One region of the Undibacterium sp. Ji49W genome, then DNA from elsewhere that is predicted to be linked to it. Evidence: predicted binding sites of a transcription regulator. Region 1 holds the regulator's gene; the other holds the start of a gene.

Region 1 (11,677 bases):
AGGCCAGCCACGACGTCAAGTTTTTCATCCATGTAGCGATGCACAAACATATCTATCAGTACACGGAATACCTTAGGATTCTGCAACAGGGGGGTAATGTCGCGGAACATCACGCCTTCCTGTGGCCAGTTTTCCACCGTGCGGATATGTTCTTTAATGTACTCTGATGGATTAAACATCAAGCATGTCCTTCAAATTGAAAAATAACCCGCTATTTTAACAGCCGCTGCTCTGCTCTAGCGACTGCTTCGGAAGTTCCTCTGACCACTACCACGTCGCCATTCTGCAAAACAATGTCATTTTGTTGATCCAGCCTGGCTTTACCTCGCCGTATGGCATGGATATCCACCTCCAGCTCACCCAGCTTCAAGTCTGCCAGATTCTGCCCCAGCGCCTTGGCACGTTCGGTCAACAATACCGTATGCAGACGTATCTGCATGTTTTCCGGGCTGTCAGCTGCATCGCTGGCACCGTGGAAGAAGCCACGCAGGGATTCATAACGCGCCTCGCGCGCTGCCTGCACCCTGTGCACCACGCGGCGCAAGGGTACGCCCAGCATGACCAGCGCATGAGAAGCCAGCATCAGGCTGCCTTCCATCAATTCCGGCACGACTTCGGTGGCACCGGCAGACCTGAGTTTTTCCAGATCGACATCATCGTGACTACGCACAATGACGGGCAGGCTGGGATTCATTTCATTCACAAAATGCAAGATCTTCAGCGCTGATGCCGTACTGGTATACGTCACCACCAATGCCGCAGCCCGGTTGATACCGGCGGCCAGCAGGCTCTCGCGTCTGGCTGCGTCACCGTAGGACACATTGACACCGGCAGCCTGCGCTTCGCGCACGCGGTCCGGATCAAGATCAAGTGCATGATAATCAATATTTTCTTCTGCCAGAATACGCGCCAGGCTCTGGCCACTACGACCAAAACCGGCAATGATCACATGCTTCTTGGTGGTCATGGTGCGGGCAGCAATCTGGGTCAGGGCCAGGGATTGCATCATCCATTCATTGGCCGAGAATTTCATGACGATGACATCCGACTTGGCCAGGATGAATGGGGATATCAGCATGGAAATCACCATCGACGCCAGTATCAATTGCACCAGCAAGGGGTCCACCAGTTGCAAGCCCCCGGCCTGATTCAGCAAGACAAAGCCGAATTCACCGGCCTGCGCCAGACCCAGGCCCGTGCGCAGGGCCACGCTGGTTGAATTGCCAAATACCCTGGCCAATGCAGCGATGAGTATCAGCTTTAACAATACCGGGCCAGACAATAACAACATGACCAGCCAGAAATGTTCAATCACCAGGCGCACATTCAACAGCATGCCGACGGTGATGAAAAACAGCCCCAGCAAGACATCGCGGAAGGGCTTGATATCTTCTTCCACCTGATGCCGGTATTCGGTCTCGGAAATCAGCATACCCGCCACGAACGCACCCAGCGCCATGGAGAGGCCAGCCTTTTCGGTCAGCCAGGCAGCACCCAGGGTGATCAGCAAAAGATTCAGCATGAACAACTCTTGCGAGCGCCGCTTTACCACGATGCTGAACCAGGTACGCATGATTTTTTGCCCGACCACCAGCAGCAACACCAGTACCACAACAGCTTTGCCGCTGGCCAGCGCCAGCGTTTTCACCAGGTCAGGTGATTTGGATGCCAGCGCCGGTACCAGGATCAACAAGGGCACCACGGCCAGATCCTGAAATAACAGCACGCTGATAATTTGCCGCCCGTGCAGGCTTTCCAGCTCCAGCCGTTCTGTGAGCATTTTGGACACAATCGCGGTAGATGACATGGCTAGCGCACCACCCAGCGCAAATGAGGCTTCCCAGCTAATCCTGAACATGGGCGGCAGCCAGCGACTGGCCAGCCAGCCAAACAGCATGCTGGTCAATATGGTCACCAGCACCTGGGCCATGCCCAGGCCAAATACGGCCTTGCGCATGGCCATGAGTTTGGACAGCGAAAATTCCAGCCCTATCGAAAACATCAGGAACACCACGCCGAATTCGGCCAGTTCGTGGGTGACCGCACTTTCTTCCGCCACACCCAGACCATATGGGCCAATTAAAATACCAACTACCAGATAACCCAGCATGGGCGGCAGTTGCAACATGCGGAAGCCGACCACGCCCATCACAGAGGCTGCCAGCAATAATAATGTAGTGTCTAGACCTGTCATGTCTCCTATTATTGCCGATTTATCGCGTCTGAAACCTGCCTTAAGGCAAACAATATTCACTACGTTACAACTGGCAGAGTTCTTGCTTTGCGGATTTCGTTTATACTTCGGGCATGAACGAATTCAATGCCCTATCTTCTCGCGACCATGTTGCACCTGTGCGCACGGCTGAAGCCGCACAGCGCGCCCTGAAACTGGCCTGCGAAACCCTGCAAATCGAAGCCGATGCCCTGCTTGCATTGCAAAAGCGTCTGGGTAACGGCGACGCAGCCGGCTTCACCGAAGCCGTGTATATGTTGTTAGCCTGCCACGGTCGCGTGGTCGTCTCGGGCATAGGCAAGTCTGGTCATATCGCCCGCAAGATCGCTGCGACTTTCGCTTCTACCGGCACGCCGTCCTTTTTCGTCCATCCGGCAGAAGCCGCGCATGGTGATCTTGGCATGGTGACACCACAAGATGTATTTATTGCCATTTCTTATTCTGGTGAAGCATCTGAACTGATGTCCATCCTGCCCATCATCAAGCGCCTGGGTGTCAAACTGATCGCCATGACCGGCAACCCGGAATCCAGTCTGGGCAAGCTGGCCGATGTACACCTGAACCTGCATGTGGCGAAAGAAGCCTGCCCGCTAAACCTGGCACCAACAGCCAGCACCACCGTCACACTGGCGCTGGGTGATGCGCTGGCAGTCGCCGTACTGGATGCACGCGGTTTTCGCGAAGAAGACTTTGCCCGCTCCCACCCTGGTGGTTCACTGGGCCGCCGCCTGCTGACCCACGTCCGCGATGTCATGCGCACCGGCGATGATATCCCGCAGGTGACACCAGATACCGGCCTGAAAACCGCGCTGCTGGAAATTACCAAAAAAGGCATGGCGATGACCGCCGTGGTGGATAAAGACCAGCATATCGTCGGCATCTTCACCGACGGTGACTTGCGCCGCCTGATGGATGGCACACGCGACTTTACCCAGTTACAGATTGCCGAAGTCATGCATGACAAGCCGCGCCGCATACGGCCAGAACAACTGGCGGTAGAAGCGGTAGAAATTATGGAAACCTATCGCATCAACCAGTTGCTGGTGGCCGATGACCAGGGAAAACTGGTCGGTGCCCTGCATATTCATGACCTGACACGGGCCAAGGTAATCTGATGGAAAAAGCAAGACAAGTTGCAGCCGATAATGCCGCCACGATCAAGCTCATGATATTTGACGTGGATGGCATACTCACCGACGGCAGCCTGCATTTCGGCCCGGAAGGTGAAATGATGAAAACCTTCAATGTGCTTGACGGCCAGGGCATCAAGCTGTTGCAGCAGGCCGGCATTGCCACAGCCATCATCAGCGCCAGGCAATCAGCGATTGTCAGCAAGCGTGCCAGCGACCTTGGCATCACCCATGTACGCCAGGGCATACACGACAAGAAATCGGCCTTCCTGCAATTGCTTGCTGAATTGAATCTGCCTGCCGATGTCTGTGGCTTTATCGGCGATGACATCATCGACTTGCCGATACTGACACGTTGCGGTTTTTCTGCCAGCGTACCGAATGCCCATGCAGAAGTCAGGCAAAGAGTGCATTACGTCACCACGGCCAGTGGCGGCAAAGGTGCGGCACGGGAAGTTTGCGACTTCATCCTGCGCGCCCAGGGTAAATATGAAGAGGCTATCGGGGCTTACCTGTCATGAAACAACATATGACCATAGACCGTTTCCGCATCTGGCTGGCAGTCATACTGCTGGGCATGATGACCCTGGGTACCATCTGGGTGATGGAAGTCATACGGCGGAATGCGAATGATGAACAGAACCGTTCATCTGCCCGTTCGGCACCGGATTACTATGTAGAAAAATTCAATTTTATCCGGCTGTCAAATAATGGCAAGGCAAATTACCACATCACTGGTGAACGCCTGATTCATCTGCCGCGCAATGACAATATAGAAATTCAGCGCCCGCAAATCAACAGCTTTGATGTTGATCGCCCGCCTTTGCATCTGCTGGCTGACCTGGCCGTGGTGTCGCAAAAATCCACGGTCACCACGCCCAAGCGTGAACATGATGAAGTACGTCTGTATGACAACGTCAGCATGGAAAGACCCGAAGGCCTGAGCTCACAATTCATGCGCCTGGAAACCAGTTATTTGTTGCTGTTACCCGACGATGATATTGTCAAAACTGACAAGCCTATCACCGTCAAAACAGGAAAAGTGGACACCACCGCCGTAGGTATGGTGGCCAACAACTCCACCCAACATCTGGCGCTGCTAAGTAAGGTACGTATTCACTTGAAAAAACGTGAACGCGAACCAGTTGCCCCTACACCATCCAAATAGAGAAAGCGATATTTGCCAATGAAAAATATGAAATTGATACGCTCCCTTAGCCAATGCCTGGGACTGGCTTGTTTAGCTTTAATCTATACGCCAGCAGGTGCAGAAAAAGCCGACAGTTTCAAGGAGACAACCATCGAGGCCGGTTACTCTGAAAGCGATGGAAAAACCAGCGTGCGCGTCTTGTCCAAAGGCGTACAACTGGTGCGCGGCACCCTGGTCGTCAATTCGGAAAAAGCCGTCGTTACCGAAGCCCCGAACGGTGACCAGTTTGTCGTACTGACTGGTGGCGTCAGCAAAAAAGTCAGCTTCCGGCAAAAACGCGATGGCGGCCCGGACCTGTGGGTAGAAGGTGAAGCGGACCGTGCGGAATACAATCAGACGACAGAAATCGTCAAGTTCATTTCCAAAGCCAAAGTGCGCTACCTGGAAGGCAAGAAGGTCACCCAGGAACAAGAGGGCGAATACCTGTCCTATGACAGTAAAAATGATATCGCCATCGGTACCAATTCAACCACGGGCCAGCATGTAGACGGTGCCGGCCGCGTCAAAATCACCCTGCAACCCAAACAGACCAATTAAATGACTGCCACGCCTAGTACCTTGCTCGTCAAGGGATTGCAAAAACGTTATGGCGCGCGCCAGGTGGTGCGTGACGTATCGCTGGAAGTGAAAAGCGGTGAAGTGGTTGGTTTGCTGGGCCCGAATGGTGCCGGCAAAACCACCTCCTTCTACATGATCGTTGGCCTGGTGCCGTCCGACGCTGGCGATATCACGATTGATGCTGTCAATATCTCACAATTGCCAATACACCAGCGGGCCGTGCTGGGGTTGTCTTACCTGCCACAGGAAGCTTCGGTATTTCGCAAGCTGACGGTAGAAGAAAATATCCGTGCCGTGCTGGAATTGCAAAAAGATGCCAATGGAAAATTTCTTTCCGAGAAATCCATCGTCAAAAGGCTCAATGCCCTGCTGGCCGATTTGCAGATTGAAAAAATCCGGGAAAGTCAGGCACTGTCACTATCAGGCGGCGAACGCCGGCGTGTAGAGATTGCCCGCGCACTGGCCACCAACCCGCGCTTCGTTTTGCTGGATGAACCCTTTGCCGGTGTTGATCCGATCGCCGTGATTGAAATCCAGCGCATTGTGCGTTTCCTCAAGGAACGTGGCATCGGCGTATTGATTACCGATCATAACGTGCGTGAAACTCTGGGCATCTGTGATCATGCCTACATCATCAATCAGGGGGCCGTACTGGCCAGCGGCAAGCCGGATGACATCATACAAAATGAATCCGTGCGGCGCGTCTATCTGGGAGAACATTTCCGGATGTGACGGGAATCATCATGAAACAAAGCCTGCAACTACGCACGTCCCAGCATCTGGCATTAACGCCTCAATTGCAGCAATCCATACGGTTGCTGCAATTGTCCACATTGGAATTGCACCAGGAGCTGGAAACCCTGCTCATAGAAAATCCCATGCTGGAGCGTGTGGATGACCCGCTGGACCACGCAGTACGCCTGCTGGCAGACGGTGCCATCAATACCAGCAGCACAGCAGCAGACGCCGGCATGGAAGCGCCAGCATCCCGCGAAGAAAGCAGCACAGCTACAGAACCTCAGGCTGACGCTGATATCGCCGTCAGCAATGACACAAGCAGCTCCAGCGAAGAAGACTGGGGTTTTGACGACGTGCATCATGGCAGCAAAAGCAGTGACGATGAAGATGGCAGGCCACAACTGGGTGCCGCCCACATTACACTGCGAGAACATTTACAAGAACAAATGCGTCTGAACCTGCGCGAGCCACGTGACCGCGCCCTGGTCGAATTGATGATTGATGCCATCGACAACAATGGCTACCTGACAGAAACCCTGGATGAAATCCATGCCAGCCTGCCACTGGAATTGTGCGTCGAGCCAGAAGAACTGGCATTTGCCCTGAACATGCTGCAAAGCTTTGATCCGGCAGGTGTGGGCGCTCGCACACCATCTGAATGCCTTGCCCTGCAAATCAAGCGCTTGCCTAAAATTGCTTTCGTGACACGCAGACTGGCTTTGCAAATTGTTGAAACGCAACTGACTTTATTTGCACAAAGAGATTTCACCAAACTCAAGAAAATCCTCGACTGCGATGATGAAGATTTGCGCGACGCACAAACCGTCATCCGCCTATGCAAGCCCCGCCCAGGTATCGATTTTGCAGTCGATGAATCGGATTATGTCGTGCCAGATGTCATTGTCAAAAAATCAGCCAATGGCTGGCAAGTCTCGCTGAATCAGGATGTCATGCCCAAATTGCGTGTCAGCAGCATGTATGCCAACATCATGAAACAAAATCGTGGGGAAGGCGGGCTCGGCTCACAGTTGCAAGAGGCACGCTGGCTGATCAAGAATATGCGGCAGCGTTTCGATACCATTTTGCGCGTTGCACAAGCCATAGTTGAAAGACAACGCAATTTTTTCACGCATGGTGCTGTTGCCATGCGCCCCCTTGTTTTGCGCGAAATTGCTGATACACTAGGATTACACGAGAGCACTATCTCGCGTGTAACAACCCAAAAATACATGCTGACCCCCCACGGCATGTTTGAGTTGAAATACTTTTTCGGCAGCCATGTCGCGACGGAAACAGGGGGGGAAGCATCTTCCACCGCGATACGCGCACTCATCAAGCAGTTGATAGGAGCAGAAGACCAGAAAAGCCCACTCTCTGATAGCAAAATTGCAGACATGCTGGGTGAACAGGGCATGGTAATTGCCCGACGGACAGTTGCCAAATACCGTGAAGCCCTCAAAATCCCCCCAGTGAGTTTGCGTAAATCTTTGTAAGCAAGTCCTTGTAATCACGGTTTGAATTGCTATATATGATTTAGCTCAAGGCAATAAGACAGCAATGAGCTTATCGTTACAGCAAGCAACATCACTATAGGAGCACAGTATGAATCTCACCATCAGTGGACATCACGTCGAAGTAACTCCTGCAATTCGTGAATATGTACATACCAAACTAGAACGTATCAGGCGACACTTCGACCAGGTCATTGATATCGCCGTCATCCTGACGGTGGACAAGCTCCGGGAAAAGGAAAAACGACACAAAGCGGACATTAATTTGCATATCAGTGGCAAAGATATCCATGTAGAAAGTCTGGCGCATGATCTGTATGCAGCTATCGATACACTGATAGATAAACTTGATCGTCAGGTCATCAAGCATAAAGACAAGATACAAAACCATCAGCACGACGCCATCAAGCACATACCTGATCCGGCATCGGCTTCATAAGACCCCAGTCCTTACCTTAACAGGGTTGTGGACATCCAAAACAAGGACGCTACAGGCGTCCTTTTTGCTGGATGATAGGTTTTTTGTAGATATCGTTTCTGACATTTCAAATAAATAATTTACTTTTATTGCTGTTTGTAGCATGCGTTGCTCAACAAGCTGCGAGTTAGTTGATTCACGGCATTTTTATTGGCGTCATTCCAGCGTGGGTTTGGCTGGAATCCAGCGGCGTTCTATGTATGCCGTGTCGCCCGTTATATGCCACACTTTGATTAAGACGATCGCCCTCCGTGGACACAAGCCGGGTCTCGGCCCGGCAGCCGAGATACTTTCTTTTGCGTCGCCAAAAGCAAGTATCCAAAGAAAAGGCGACCGCAGACTCGCCCTACGGGTGCTTGCGCTGCGCTTCAGCATAATTTGTGCATCACAAAAAATGGGAATATCCGCAACTCGCTTCGCTCAAACATCGGATCTTCTCTTTCCATTTTCTGTGACGCACAAATTACATCGGCCCAAGCGGTTGAAGATCAACAACAACAACAACAACAACAACAACAAACATCTCGCCCCTGCATCATTTCCTCATAAGCATATACACCCCGTGACGCCCACGTCCGACAAAGCTAAAATAGCAGCTTCATCCTCTACCCTGCATAGTCAACCACCATGAGCCAATTTGTACTCACCTCCGTCAAGAACAACATCGGCTATATCATCCTGGATAGACCCAAAGCACTGAACTCGCTGTCTCTCGATATGGTTAGAGCGCTGACAACGACCTTGCTGGCCTGGCAGGATGATCAAAGCGTGCGGGCAGTATTTATCCATGGCAGCAGTGAAAAGGCATTTTGTGCAGGTGGTGATATCCGCTTCTTTTATGATGTAGGCACCGCAACACCAAAAGGTGATTCTGCCTTGCTGGAAGATTTTTTCACCGAAGAATATGCACTAAATCATTTAATTCATTTCTACCCCAAACCTTATATCGCGCTGATGAATGGGGTCGTCATGGGAGGTGGTATGGGTATCGCCCAGGCAGGCAATGACTGCCGCCTGCGCATCGTCACGGAACGTACCAAAATGGCGATGCCGGAAGTGAATATCGGCCTGTTCCCGGACGTGGGTGGTGGTTACTTCCTATCACGTGCACCGGGACAAATTGGTACTTACATGGGTCTGACCGGTGAAGTCATTAACGCAGCCGATGCGCTGTATGCAGGGCTGGCCGATGTATTTATACCGACATCAAAATTGCCTGCCTTGATGCATCTTCTGGAACAAAATACCGCCACCGATGTACGAGCCGCAATACGCGAATTTGCGGTTCCTTTTGCTGATCAGGCACTCCCCGGCAACAGTAAGCTGGCCGCAAACAGATCAGGCATTGATGCCCTGTTCAGCGGAAACTGTGCAATCGAGATCAGCAACAACTTGCAGCAAGACACATCTGATTTTGCACAACAGGCATTTGCCATCATGCAAAAACGTTCTCCACTATTGATGTCTGTCACGCTGGAACAATTACGGCGCAGCGCCAGCATTACCGTATCCGATTGCCTGCGTATGGAAAGAAACATGGTACGCCACTGTTTCAAACACGGTGAAGTATTGGAAGGTGTGCGTGCGCTGGTGGTAGACAAAGACAATACACCACGCTGGTCACCCACCACGCTGGCAGAGGTGACGACAGAACAGGTGGCAAATTTCTTCATCGAGGTATGGCCTACCCACGCACATCCTTTGCGTTTTTTGCAGGGATAAATTACCCCGCAAAAGCAATTTAACTAAAGGTCGCATTGTCATCGCTTTTGAAGTTGCGGTTGCTTTTGAAGTTGCGGTTGCTTTTGACTTTAGCAGTTCCCATGTGTCGACGCCTTTGATGCAAGGCAGAAAATGGAAAAAGAAGGGCCGATGTTTGAGCGAAGCGAGTTTCGGACCTTCCCATTTTTTGACTGGCAGCAAAGGGAACCCCGCAGGGGCGACGACGCCTGGGTCGCCTTTTTGGCCCACCTTTTTGGCGAAGCAAAAAGGTGGGTAGCCGCCGGTCTACCACCGGCCTGCAATCCAAAATGAACGTCTGTTGGCATTGAAAACCAGATTACTCAAAATACTAGAACTCATTTCATAAATAGGGGTGAGATGCGTTTGCCTCATAACGTGGGCTGGCAAGGCGGACGAGGCAGTCAATAGCGGGTCTATTGACAACGAGTCGAATTATTCACACCTTGCAGTCCAGCACGCGTTATGAGGCAAACCCTTCGGGAGCTGGCCGCATTGACACTTCGCGGGCGCATTGCAGCGTTGTGCCGCTTGCCAAGGCACCAGCCTTGGCTGCGCGTCACGCCTTGCACTGCATCCCGAATCACCTTGCTCGCACTCATCCCTATTTATGAAATGAGTTCTAATAATCTGAAATTAACTCACGCAATAGCCTGCCAAAAACACCACTAGATTCCAGCTAGAAACACGCTGGAATGACGTCGATACAAATAACTTGTTTGAAAATTGTGCCAGTTCGTTACTGATGCCAGCTACTTCAATTCAAACGCTCTCTTCCTCCCCTTAAACCACGCCGCCAAACTCGCAATAAACTCTTGCGCTCCATTTTTATCAGATGTCTTCAAACCATGACTGGCACCTGGAAATTCCACGAACTGAAAATCCTTTTCAGGATGCTTCAGGAAATAATCCCGTAAGGCACGTCCTGACTCTATGGGTACACTGTCATCTTTCTCTCCCATCGCTGCCACCATGGGGATATCCAGCTTTGCATATACGTCCAGTGGATCCGAGAACAAATGTCCGGACCAGTAGACATAGGAATGCCCAAAGAATTCTTTTTCCAGATTATTGCCATCACGTCTGATCTCGTCATAAACCTGCAAAAAATAATCTCTCGAGAAAGGCTTGGCATAAGGTTCTACACCACGATCTGCAAAGATCAGAAATTCTTCACTTTGCTTCAAACCACCACTACCCGCCGTCGCCAGCCAACCGATTTTTTTATTGTCTCTGGCGATATAGGGGGCTATCGCTCCGCCCTCTGAAAATCCCAGTACAGCGATGGAACGTGCGGGCATTTTCTTTAGATCAGGCTCCTCCCCTATAAACTTCAAATGATCGGATAAACGTATTTCAAATTTGTCAGCAGCCAGAAATTCCGACGAACATTTACTGCCGTCAGCCCTTTTTATGACGCCATATTTTTCAAGATAATAGACATTAACCGGTTCAGGATACCGCTCAAAGAACTTGGGTAATCGCGCCGAAAAATCATCACAACCCGAACCACTGACCAATATTATTGCCTGCCCCTGGGTCACTGATGCAGGATCAGAAAAATGGTAATACCGTCTTTCCTTGCCATCAATACTGATATGGTGTTCCTGAAGGGCTGGTGCTGCGATTCCTGAAGTGCAAAAGAAGATCGTCAACGTCAAAATCGACACGCGAAAACAAGAAGAAAGTGAAATCATAAGAATGCACTAAGCGGAAATTTTGATGTTATGCCATTTTTCTGGCGATAGCTGCTTCCACTAAAATAACATAAGCAATGTAAATTTTTTAAGGAATTTCAATAAAAAAATGGAGAGCAAGCTCTCCATTTTTCGGTGAAAACAACATCAATCAATGATGCGCACCACCACCCAGATAAGCCGCCTTCACAGCCGGATCATTTTGCAGATTCGCTGCCGGTCCATGCACCGAGATACGTCCATTTTCCAGCACATAGCCATAATCTGCCACAGCCAGGGCAGCCGCTGCAAATTGCTCCACCAGCAGCATGGTAGTACCCTCCTCTTTCAGGCGCACAATAATGCGGAAGACTTCATCCACCAGTATAGGTGCCAGCCCCAT
Region 2 (11,677 bases), on a different contig from region 1:
CATCATGCCGGTGTGTTCCAGGTCATGCTGGGCTTCGGCCTGGTGTTGTTGTATCAGTTTTTGTTCACGGTCGAGGAAAGTTTTTGATTCCTGTAGCAAATTGCCCAGCGCTGGCTGCACTTGCTTCAGAAAGGTGGATTTGGCAGCTTCCTGTCCTTCATCTTCGAGCTGGTTGACGGTGACAAGATAGTTTTGTTGGTAAATATTGCGCTTTTCCTTGAGGTTCTTCAGGTTCTGCAATTGTTCATCATCGCTTAGCGTGGTTTCCAGGGCGCTGATGAGTTTGTCAATCTGACGGTTTTTTTCATCGACGGCGGCATATTCGGGTATGCGCTGTTCATAGGGAACGGTCAGCAATTGCAGCAGGGCACGTCCGACATTTTCTGTGGATAAACTGAGTTCCTGTACATATAGCAGGCTTTGTATTTCCTTGCTGGAAAATTTCTCGCTTTGCGCTGTCATTTTGCGAATTTGTGAGATTGGCAACAACAGGACGATAGTGAACAAGCCCAGCAGCAAGGCATAGCTGAGCGCCAGCCTTACGCCTATGCGGCGCAGGCGCAGTATATGTATCAGGCGGTCAAGGCTGTTACGCATGGCAAGGGCAGTCTACAAGTGAATATCTGCCCAATGTTAATACACTATTAATTATGAGGGCAATATCATTGTTCACACTCACGTTTATTTATGAGTCAGTTCCAACAAACAGTTGCAGTATGCATCATGCCACGGACGCGAACAGTGTTTCGCTTAACGTGCAATCAGCAGATATACCAGCAAGAGATTGGCGACGATGGAGATGATGGCCAGCGCACGCCACAGTGATAGAGGGTCACGCTGGGCCAGCGGCTTGATGCTGGGAGCAGGCAGGGGATGGGCGGCACCGCGTTCCAGTGCCAGCAGAAATTCTTCTGCCGTTTCAAAGCGATCTTGCGGGTCGCGGGCAACTGCTTTCAGTAAGACATTTTCCAGCCAGTGTGGCAAGTCAGGGCGATAACGACCCGGCGTCACCGGCTCACCAAATTTTGGGCGCTGGAAAGGTTCGACCTCACCATAGGGATAATGCCGGGTCAGCAGGTAATATAGGGTCACGCCAGTGGCGTAGATATCCGTCGCTCTTGACGGCGGTTCCCCCTGGAATTGTTCTGGTGCCAGAAAAGAGGGCGTGCCTGCCAGATTGAAATTGCTGGCTGGTGAACTGTCCTTGCTGTCAAAGCCGGACTGCGCCACGCCCAGATCGAGGATGCGGATTTCATCATCGTCACCCAGATGTACATTGGCGGGTTTGATGTCCCGGTGCAAGATGCTGCGTCTGTGCAGCGCACCGACGGCACGCACCAGTTTGCCGCCACAGACGACGGCTTCGGGCACGGTAAAGTGTTGCCCTGCATCCAGCCGTCTTTGCAACGAATCGCCAGCATGCCAGGTAGACAGGTAATACAGGTAATTTCTTTGCTCGGGCGTGATCACCTGGGGGAAGAAGCGGGCGACCACGCGTTTTGCCAGCCAGGCTTCATGCGCAAAGGCAGAACGTTCCTGGGCATCTGTAGCGCGGTCGGGGTGCAGGGTCTTCAGCACCAGCTTGCGATGATGTACCGGATCGGTCACGCGGTACAGCAGCGTGGTCTGCGAGGTATGCATGACTTCATCAATCACGTAGCCATCAAGCGTCTGGCCAGGTTTCATGCGGGGTGGTACGGGCAGGACATGCAATTCAGTAATGGCGTCGCGCAAATCGCCTTCCGGCAATTCATTGACACGCACGACCAGGGCGCTGCAATTGTCTTGTGAGCCTGCTTTCATGGCGGCTTCGCACAGGCCAGTACAGGCCAGATCCGGGCTCAGGCTTTGGGTGCTGACCTGTTGCAGAAAATCATTCAGGTCATATTCGCTGATGGCAGCCCAGACACCGTCACTGGCCAGCAAGAACACATCACCGGCACGCAGTTCACCCATACCATGGTCTATCACCAGGTGAGAATCCAGGCCTATCGCACGCGTCAGCACATGCTGCATTTCCGGCCTGTCCCAGACATGATCCTGAGTCAACTTCTGCAAGTTGCCATTACGCAGCAGATAGCAGCGGGTATCGCCGACATGGGCGCTGTAATACATGCGCCCACGCAGCACCAGGGTGGTCAGGGTGGTGGCCATGCCAGCCAGCTCGCGTCTGACCGAGCCTTGCTGTTGTACCCAGCTATTCATGGCGACCACGACTTTTTCCAGCGCCGTGGTGACTTCCCAGGTATCCGGCGTGGCGTAGTAATCGGTCAGCAAGCCGCGCACGACATATTCAGCTGCCTCGCGTCCGCCCTCACTGCCGGATACACCATCAGCAACGGCCAATATCATGCCCTTGCTTGACAGTTCCGGTTCGCCCGGCGTGACCATGCCGACAAAGTCTTCATTACGGCTACGCACGCCTGCGACAGACTGATAGCCGGTAGTGACGATGAGTGGCATGGTGTGGGATAAGCCTCAGGTGATCAGATTTTGGCGGTGGTCATGGCGGCAGAACCCCAGGTGGTGCGCCAGCGTTTCTTCACCAATGATAAACCGAGCAGGGCGACAATTGCCAGGCCAGCAAAAATTGACAGACCCAGCTGATAGCTGCCGGTGATCTGGCGTGAATAACCCATACTGGCCGCCAGGTAAAAACCACCGACACCACCGGCCATACCCACCAGACCGGTCATGACGCCCATCTCTTTGCGGAACCGTTGTGGCACCAACTGGAACACGGCGCCATTGCCGGTACCCAGTGCCAGCATGGCGATCACAAAGACGACCACGGCAGCCACGGATGACTGCAAGCCAGTCGCAGCTATAAACAGGAAGGCGGCAGCAACGGTGTACATCACCGACAGTGTCTTGATACCACCAATACGATCTGCAATACGACCACCAAACGGACGCACCAGTGAACCCGCAAATACGCAGGCAGCCGTGAAATAACCGGCGTGTATCGGCGACAGGCCATACTGAGTATTGAAATAAATGGTCAGCGACGATGCCAGACCAGAAAAACCGCCGAATGTCACACTGTAGAAGAACATGAACCACCAGGCATCCTTATCCTTCAGCACGGCCAGGTATTCACCCATTGATTTGCTGGGTGTTTCACCCGGCGCATCCTTGGCAAAAATCAGGTAGACAATCAGTGCCACTATCAATGGAATCAGAGCCAGTCCAAACACATTCGACCAGCCGTAGGCAATCGCCAGTGCTGGTGCAAACAGGGCAGCAAAAGCAGTGCCGGAATTACCCGCACCGGCAATACCCAGCGCCGTGCCCTGATGCTCTGGCGGATACCAGCGCGACGCCAACGGCAGTGCAACCGCAAACGCAGAGCCTGCCACACCTAAAATCACACCCAGAAATAATAACTGTTCATACGTATGTATATTGCCCAGCCATGCCCAGCACAGACCTGCCAGCACCACGACCTGACCAATAAGACCGGCTTTTTTGGGTTTCAGATGATCGACCAGGATACCCATCACGATGCGCAACAATGCACCGGCCAGCAATGGCGTAGCAACGATCAGACCCTTTTGTGCGGCGGTCAGCCCAAGGTCTTTGGATATCTGTATCGCCAGCGGACCCAGCAGTACCCAGACCATGAAACTCAGATCGAAGTAAAAGAAAGCCGCTAGCAGTGTCGGCGGATGGCCTGCTTTCCAGAATGATGTTTTTTGCATGATCGCTCCAATGATGAACGAGCATGCCACTTGCAAGTGCCGTGCCATGAAATCGTGCAGGAAATGGGCTGTTTACTTGCTTGCAGCAGAACGAAATGTGCAAAAAATGTGCGTCAGGTAAATTAAATGGTGCAATGCACCAGTTTGGCCAATTTATTTTTTGTAAAAAATAGGTTTTTCATATCACGCTTCAGCAAGTGGCATTACTCATCATGCTGATTGATTATTTGTTGGTTTTACCTGTGCAAAGCTATTTTATATATGGTTTTATTGGTGCGTACAGAATAAAGCGGGAAACTTGGCTAAGCGAAAATTTCGAACTGGCATTGCTCTTGCTTATAAACCGTGGAGACATGCAAAGGAGCAGCCATGAAGAAATTAAAGCTAGTGATGGTCGGGAATGGTATGGCAGGTGTGCGTACCCTTGAAGAGTTGATCAAGATTGCCCCGGATTTGTACGACATTACCGTTTTTGGTGCAGAACCCTATGCCAATTACAACCGCATCCTGTTGTCACCGGTGCTGGCGGGCGAGCAGACCATCAAGGACATCATGCTCAATGATGTCGATTGGTATGAAGAAAATAATATCACCCTGCATCTCGGTAAAAAAATCACCAAAATCGATCGTCACAAACGCATCGTGATTGCCGAAGACGGCACCCAGACCGAATACGACCGTTTGTTGCTGGCAACTGGTTCCACTCCTTTCATGTTGCCGGTACCTGGCAAAGACCTCAAGGGCGTGATTGCCTACCGTGATATCTACGACACCAATACCATGATAGAGGCGGCAGAAAAGCATACGCACGCTGTCGTCATCGGTGGCGGCCTGCTGGGCCTGGAAGCAGCCAATGGCTTGAAAATGCGCGGCATGAGCGTCTCAGTCGTGCATCTGCCTGGATGGTTGATGGAACGTCAGCTGGATCCTGTTGCAGGCAAGATGTTACAAAAATCCCTGGAAGACCGTGGCCTGAATTTTCTGCTTGAAAAAAATACCGAGGCCATCACCGGTGATGAAAATGGCCATGTGAAATCCATACGCTTTACCGATGGACTGGAAATTCCGGCGCAACTGATCGTCATGGCTGTCGGCATACGCCCTAACACGGCACTGGCAGAATCAGCCGGTCTGTACTGCAATCGTGGCATCATCGTCAATGACACCATGCAGACCTATGACCCGCGTATTTATTCCGTCGGTGAATGCGTGAACCATCGCGGCACGGTGTACGGTCTGGTCGCACCTTTGTTCGAAATGGCCAAGGTCTGCGCCAATCATCTGGCGAATTTTGGTATTGGTCGTTACCAGGGTTCAGTCACATCCACCAAACTGAAAGTGACTGGCATCGATCTGTTTTCTGCCGGTGAATTCATGGGCGGTAAAGATACCGAAGAAATTATCCTGTCTGACCCCATAGGTGGCGTCTACAAGAAGCTTGTTGTCAAGGATGACAAGCTGATTGGTGCCTGCCTGTACGGCGATACCGTGGATGGCAGCTGGTATTTCAAACTACTGCGCGAAGGCAAGAATATTGCTGAAATCCGCGATTCGCTGATGTTTGGTGAATCGAATACCGGCGACGTGGGTCATGAAGGCCACACCAAAGCCGCCGCCATGCCGGATGAGGCCGAAGTCTGTGGCTGCAACGGCGTCTGCAAAGGCACCATCGTCAAGGCCATCAAGGAAAAAGGTCTGTTCACGCTGGATGATGTACGCAAGCATACCAAGGCATCGGCATCCTGCGGTTCCTGTACCGGGCTGGTAGAGCAGATCATCATGTTCACCGCCGGTGGTGATTATTCAACGGCTTCAAAAGTCAAACCCATGTGCTCGTGCACTGATCATAGCCACCAGCAAGTGCGCGATGCAATCAAGGCCAACAAGCTGCTGACTGTTGCAGGCGTACAGGAATTCATGGAATGGCGCACACCGAATGGTTGCTCCAGTTGCCGTCCGGCCATTAACTACTACCTGATTTCCACATGGCCGCGTGAAGCCAAGGATGATCCGCAATCGCGTTTCATCAATGAACGTTCACACGCGAATATCCAGAAGGATGGTACTTATTCCGTCATCCCGCGTATGTGGGGCGGCGAAACCAATGCCAGCGAATTGCGCAGGATTGCCGACGTCGTCGATAAATTCAATATACCAACAGTCAAGGTCACCGGTGGCCAGCGTATCGATTTGCTGGGCGTGAAGAAAGAAGACTTGCGCGCCGTGTGGCAAGACCTGGGCATGCCATCAGGCCTGGCATATGCCAAGGGCTTGCGTACCGTAAAAACCTGTGTGGGCAGTGAATGGTGTCGCTTCGGTACGCAAAATTCCACCCTCATGGGGCAGCAGCTGGAACGAGAACTGGCGCGCATGTATTCACCGCACAAGGTCAAGCTGGCCGTATCCGGTTGCCCGCGCAATTGCGCCGAGGCCGGTATCAAGGACGTTGGTGTGATCGGCGTCGATTCTGGTTGGGAAATTTATGTGGGCGGCAATGGCGGTATCAAAACCGAAGTCGCGCAATTCCTGGTGAAACTGAAGACGCATGAAGAAGTCATGGAATATACCGGCGCTTTCCTGCAACTGTATCGCGAAGAAGGCTGGTATCTGGAACGCACCGTGCATTACCTGGACCGTGTCGGTCTTGACTATGTGAAGAAAATCATCCTCGAAGATGACGAGCGTCGCAAAGACCTGTACCAGCGCTTGCTGTTTGCGCTGGAGGGTGAATCTGATCCGTGGCATGAACCAGAAAAAGCCCAGGTCGATACGCGTCAATTCGAGCGCTTGCCAGCATAAGGCCAATTTAGTTGAGAGGAAAGAAACATGAGTCAGGATTGGCAAGTAATTTGTCGTGTTGAAGATATCCCCGTACTGGGTGCGCGGGTAGTGGCCCGTGCCACCAAACCGGATGTGGCTATTTTCAGGAATAGTGAAAACAAGGTGTTTGCTTTGCTGGACAAGTGTCCGCACAAGGGCGGGCCCCTGTCGCAAGGCATAGTCTTTGGTGAAAAAGTGGCTTGCCCGCTGCACAACTGGAATATTGAATTGCCTACGGGCTGCGCCATTGCACCCGATGAAGGCTGCACGCAAAAATTCAGTCTGAAAGTGGATGCAGATCAGGTGTATCTGGATGCGAATGAATTGCGTACACTTGCAATAGAGGCTTAGGAACAATGCGCTGCATCCCATGTTTTTGTGATGCAGCGAGCACTTAAAGGCATGTATGACTGAAACCAAATCTACCTGTTGTTATTGCGGCGTTGGTTGCGGTGTAGTAATTGAAAGCGAAGGCGGGCAGGTTGTGGGCGTACGTGGTGACCCGGATCACCCAGCCAATTTTGGCCGCCTGTGCAGCAAGGGCAGTACCCTGCATCTGTCGGCAGATGCCCGAATACAGCAACAGGTCAGGGCACTGTATCCCGAAATGCGTGCGCCATCTGCGGGGCGGGATCAGTCACGCCAGCGCAGTGACTGGGATACCGTCATTGCCACCATTGCCGGCAAGTTTGCCGACAGCATCAAGGCGCATGGCCCCGACAGCGTTGCATTTTATATTTCCGGTCAGTTGCTGACTGAAGATTATTACGTCTTCAACAAACTCGCCAAGGGCCTGATAGGCACCAATAATATCGACAGCAATTCGCGCCTGTGCATGTCCAGCGCTGTGGCTGGTTACAAGCAGACACTGGGTGCCGATGCACCGCCTGCCTGTTATGAAGATATAGACCTGGCCGAAGTGATTTTCATCGTGGGCTCGAATACAGCGTATGCCCATCCTATCTTGTATCGTCGACTGGAACAGGCCAGGGAAAAGAATCCAGCATTGAAAGTGATTGTCGCTGACCCGCGCCGTACTGATACCGCGCGCGATGCAGACTTGTTCCTGCCGATTTTGCCGGGCACTGACGTGGCCCTGTTTAACGGCATGCTGCATCTGTGTCTGTGGGAAGATCTGATCGATGTTGATTATATCCAGGCGCATACCGAAGGCTTTGCCGAACTCAAGCAAACAGTACGTGACTATACCCCAGCAGCCGTAGCCAAGACCTGTGGCATCAAGGAAGCCGATCTGGTGCAGGCAGCACGCTGGTTTGGTCAATCCAAAGCCAGCCTGTCCCTGTATTGCCAGGGACTGAATCAATCTTCAGCGGGCACTGCAAAAAATGCTGCCCTGATCAATCTGCATCTGGCTACCCATCAAATCGGCAAACCAGGTGCCGGACCGTTTTCCCTGACCGGGCAGCCAAATGCCATGGGCGGGCGTGAAGTCGGTGGCATGGCCAACCTGATGTCTGGTCACCGTGATCTAAGCAATGCTGAACATCGCGCAGAAATAGCCGCTTACTGGGGTGTTGATGATGTACCGGCTGCACCAGGCAAGACAGCAGTGGAAATGTTTGAAGCAGTCAGGCAGGGGGACATCAAGATTATCTGGATAGTCTGTACCAATCCAGCGCAATCCATGCCTGAACAAAACCTGATACGCGAAGCCTTGCAAAAAGCCGAGCTGGTTATCGTGCAGGAAGCCTATGCCAGTACGGCCACCGTGCCGTATGCTGACATTCTTTTGCCTGCCAGCACCTGGGCCGAGAAAACCGGCACCGTCACCAATTCAGAACGCCGTATCTCGCGTGTACGCCCCGTCATACCCGCACCAGGTGAAGCCAGGCATGACTGGCAAATTGCCAGTCAGTTTGCGCAAACTCTGGCACCTTTGCTGGGCAAGTCAGCGGTCAACTTTGCGTACGACAGTGATGAACAGGTGTGGAATGAACACCGTGACAGTACCCGTGGTCGTGATCTCGACATCACCGGTCTGTCGTACGCCATACTGGAACAGCAGGGGCCACAGCAATGGCCTTATCCGGCTGGTGCCAGCACAGGCAAGCAGCGTTTGTATGAAGATGGCATCTTCCCTACAGCCAGTGGTCGCGCCCATTTCGTCAATGCCGTGTATCAGCCGGTCAAGGATGCGGTGGATGCCCGCTATCCGTTCTCATTGAATACCGGTCGCCTGCGTGATCAATGGCATGGTATGAGCCGTACCGGCACCGTGGCGCAACTGTTTGCCCATGTGGCCGAACCTGGCATCAGCATGGACGCGACAGACATGCAAAGGCGCTTCCTGAAGCCAGGTGATCTGGTACACGTCAGCAGCCGCCGTGGCACAGTGATTTTACCCATCGTTGAAAGTGATGAGCAGCGCGCCGGCCAGGTCTTCATCGCCATGCACTGGGGTGAAGAATATGTATCCGGTCGTGGCCATGCACAGAATGCCAGCTATGGCGTGAATGCCCTGACTTCGCCAGCAATCGACCCCAGTTCCAAACAGCCGGAACTGAAAGCGGCTGCTGTCAAGATACTGAAGGCAGAACTGCCCTGGCGCTTCGTGGTATTTGCCTGGCTGGATAGCGAAGAAGCGTATCGAGTGCAGACTGCCTTGCGACCTTATATGCGTGAATTTGCCTATGCCTCATGCACACCGTTTGGCCGCGACAAAGTCGGTGTCATCTTCCGTGCTGCGAATGAAGAAGCCGTGGCAACTGAGGTGCTGGAAAAAATTGAACAACTGTTTGGCATACATGGCACCGATGTGCTGCGCTATGACGACAGGCGTCGCAGTGTGTCGCGTCATATCCTGGTGAAAGACGGTGGTCTGGCTGCCGTGGCGCTAGCTGGCGATGTCAGTGCTGAAAGCTGGCTCAAGGATTTCCTGCAAGCGCAGGAACCCGTTGCCAGACTGGGGCGTTTGTTGCTGATGCCAAGCACCACGGCACCACAAGGTTTTGCCGCACGCGGCAAAGTAATTTGTAGCTGCCTGAACGTGACCGATACAGCAATCAATGCAGCACTGACTGGCATGGATGGTTTGCCAGCCGACGTATTGACAGCATTGCAGAGTAAGCTGAAATGCGGCACCAATTGCGGGTCTTGCGTGCCGGAGCTGAAAAAAATAATCAGCATCGGTGTACAGCAAAAAGCTGCATAGGACCTTAAACAAACATAGATGGAAAATGAACATAGAAAAACTGGACCCGGCTTCTGACGCAGCAGGCAGGCTGATAGCCCTGTCTGATGTGTACATGGCTGCGCTCTATCCAGCCGAAAGCAATCACCTCGAAAGCCTTACCGCGCTGGCGCAAGATAATGTGACGTTTTTCGGCTGCCATATCGATGGACAACTGGCCGCCTGTGGCGCTGTCAAGATACTGTTTGATGTCGATGCCCAGTTAAACTATGGCGAAATCAAACGCGTGTTTGTCACTGATGAGTTTCGCGGCAAAGGCTTGTCGAAACTGATCATGCGGGCGCTGGAAGATCATTTGCTGACGCATGATATCCGCATCGCCAGGCTGGAAACCGGCATCAGGCAGCCCGAAGCCATCAGCCTGTATTTTCGTCTTGGTTATGCCGAACGGGCTGCTTTTGGTGATTATGAAGAAGATCCCCTGAGTATCTTCATGGAAAAAAATCTGCTGGCCTGAATAGTCAGCCTGCCTAAGCCTGTCCCCAACAGGCGACCATTAGGCGACCATCAGGCGACCATCAGGCAGTCTGCCTTCGCAAATTCAGCAACATCTCCCCGAATGAAATAAAGGCAGCACCAACAACACGGTTAATCCATTTGGCAAAACGTGGTTTGACCAGGACGTGCATGGCGCGTGCGGCCAATTGAGCATACATCAGGTGGGTCAGGTAAGACAGGCTCATGAATATGGCCATCAACGCAAAGAACTGTGGTGCCAGTGCTTCGCCCGGTGTAATGAAATGCGGGAACAAGGCCGTAAAAAACATCAGTGCCTTTGGGTTAGTGGCTGCTGTCAGAAAAGCTTCTAAAAATAATTTGCGCGGGCGTGGTGTAGTGGCTGACGACACATCCTTTACCTCATGCGTGAATGCATTGCTTTTTCCAAACAGTTGTTTAATACCGATATAAAACAGGTATAGCGCACCGATAATCTTGACTGCGGAAAACAGCAGCGCTGAGGAATTCAGCAAGGCACCCATACCCAGGAAGGCTGTCGTAGACAGGCAAAAAATGCCGCACACATTCCCAAATGCCGACCACATGACAGCACGTGCTCCATAACTCGCGCCGTTTTTCAAAGACAATAAAATGGCCGGGCCGGGGCTAAGTACAGCAAGGCTGGCGATGGCGGTAAAGGCAAGCAGGGTCTGGGTTTGCATGGTTAAAATCCTGAAATATGAATAAAAGTCCTGCCTTATGGCATGGCCGCACCAGTCGCCTGCCGTACCGGAATACCCGTAGGATCAAAATTTTCCAGGCAATACACATTGATGCCAAAATTGTCCGGCGTGACGCGCTTGCGATGAAAAGGATAAATACCGCAAGTCTTGCAAAAATAATGATGCGCCGTATGACTGTGAAACTGGTAGTCGTTCAGTGATTCTGCGCCAGCCAGCAGTTTGAAACGACTTTCATGCACCTTGACCATAAGGGCATTCTTGCGCCTGCATATAGAGCAGTCACACATCGTCAGTTCGGGGAAATCGGTCTCTATTTCAAAACGTACGGCACCGCAGTGACAACTGCCCTGATAGCTTTGCATGGGGCGATAGCCCGGTAGTTGATCTTGCATTCTGTGTTTCCTGAGTGATTTGAGTGATCTGAGTCCGACAGGGTCATACTACCGGTACAGACCACTGCCGTACCGGTACAATTTTCTTTAAACCAGTACACTGCCATGGTCGTTCTGCCATGACAATTTCCGATATGCATTTTTCTGTGGTTTCCAGGCCATATCCTGCGTTGCTGGACTGTTTAATATGTGTCCAAATGTAATCAAACGCCTGAGTTGATTGTAATCATTTGGCAAGCCTTTTATTATGCCCGATTGGCGTTTTGCAGTCTCTTTGGAATTGCCCCGTTTATCCATCAGCGTATATTTTATGTCATTCACTATTCAGCGTCAGACCGCAGCAAGCACCAACAGGAAACATGGCGGCCATCA

The links. Region 1 encodes sigma-54, which starts transcription at its own class of promoters, with help from an activator protein. Its sites were predicted from a motif close to TGGCANGNAANCTGCTTT; they were not measured.
Region 2: a site for sigma-54 is predicted at 3,731-3,748, ahead of ACO0LK_RS11810 (nitrate/nitrite transporter). Genes of this name have one in related genera too.

The regions. Positions count from the first base shown of each region.
Region 1 covers NZ_JBMPOW010000011.1:146,864-158,540, forward strand. The annotation lists gene ACO0LK_RS15410 (adenine phosphoribosyltransferase) at 1-179, opposite strand, end outside; gene ACO0LK_RS15415 (monovalent cation:proton antiporter-2 (CPA2) family protein) at 212-2,194, opposite strand; gene ACO0LK_RS15420 (KpsF/GutQ family sugar-phosphate isomerase) at 2,308-3,348, shown strand; gene ACO0LK_RS15425 (KdsC family phosphatase) at 3,348-3,884, shown strand; gene lptC (LPS export ABC transporter periplasmic protein LptC) at 3,881-4,531, shown strand; gene lptA (lipopolysaccharide transport periplasmic protein LptA) at 4,559-5,110, shown strand; gene lptB (LPS export ABC transporter ATP-binding protein) at 5,111-5,863, shown strand; gene ACO0LK_RS15445 (RNA polymerase factor sigma-54) at 5,875-7,362, shown strand; gene hpf (ribosome hibernation-promoting factor, HPF/YfiA family) at 7,472-7,819, shown strand; gene ACO0LK_RS15455 (enoyl-CoA hydratase/isomerase family protein) at 8,486-9,580, shown strand; gene ACO0LK_RS15460 (alpha/beta hydrolase family protein) at 10,351-11,268, opposite strand; gene ACO0LK_RS15465 (ABC transporter ATP-binding protein) at 11,447-11,677, opposite strand, start outside.
Region 2 covers NZ_JBMPOW010000008.1:117,917-129,593, reverse strand. The annotation lists gene ACO0LK_RS11820 (EAL domain-containing protein) at 1-597, opposite strand, end outside; gene ACO0LK_RS11815 (protein kinase domain-containing protein) at 751-2,463, opposite strand; gene ACO0LK_RS11810 (nitrate/nitrite transporter) at 2,487-3,701, opposite strand; gene nirB (nitrite reductase large subunit NirB) at 4,071-6,500, shown strand; gene nirD (nitrite reductase small subunit NirD) at 6,528-6,872, shown strand; gene ACO0LK_RS11795 (molybdopterin-dependent oxidoreductase) at 6,928-9,693, shown strand; gene ACO0LK_RS11790 (GNAT family N-acetyltransferase) at 9,719-10,189, shown strand; gene ACO0LK_RS11785 (LysE family translocator) at 10,251-10,892, opposite strand; gene ACO0LK_RS11780 (GFA family protein) at 10,928-11,305, opposite strand.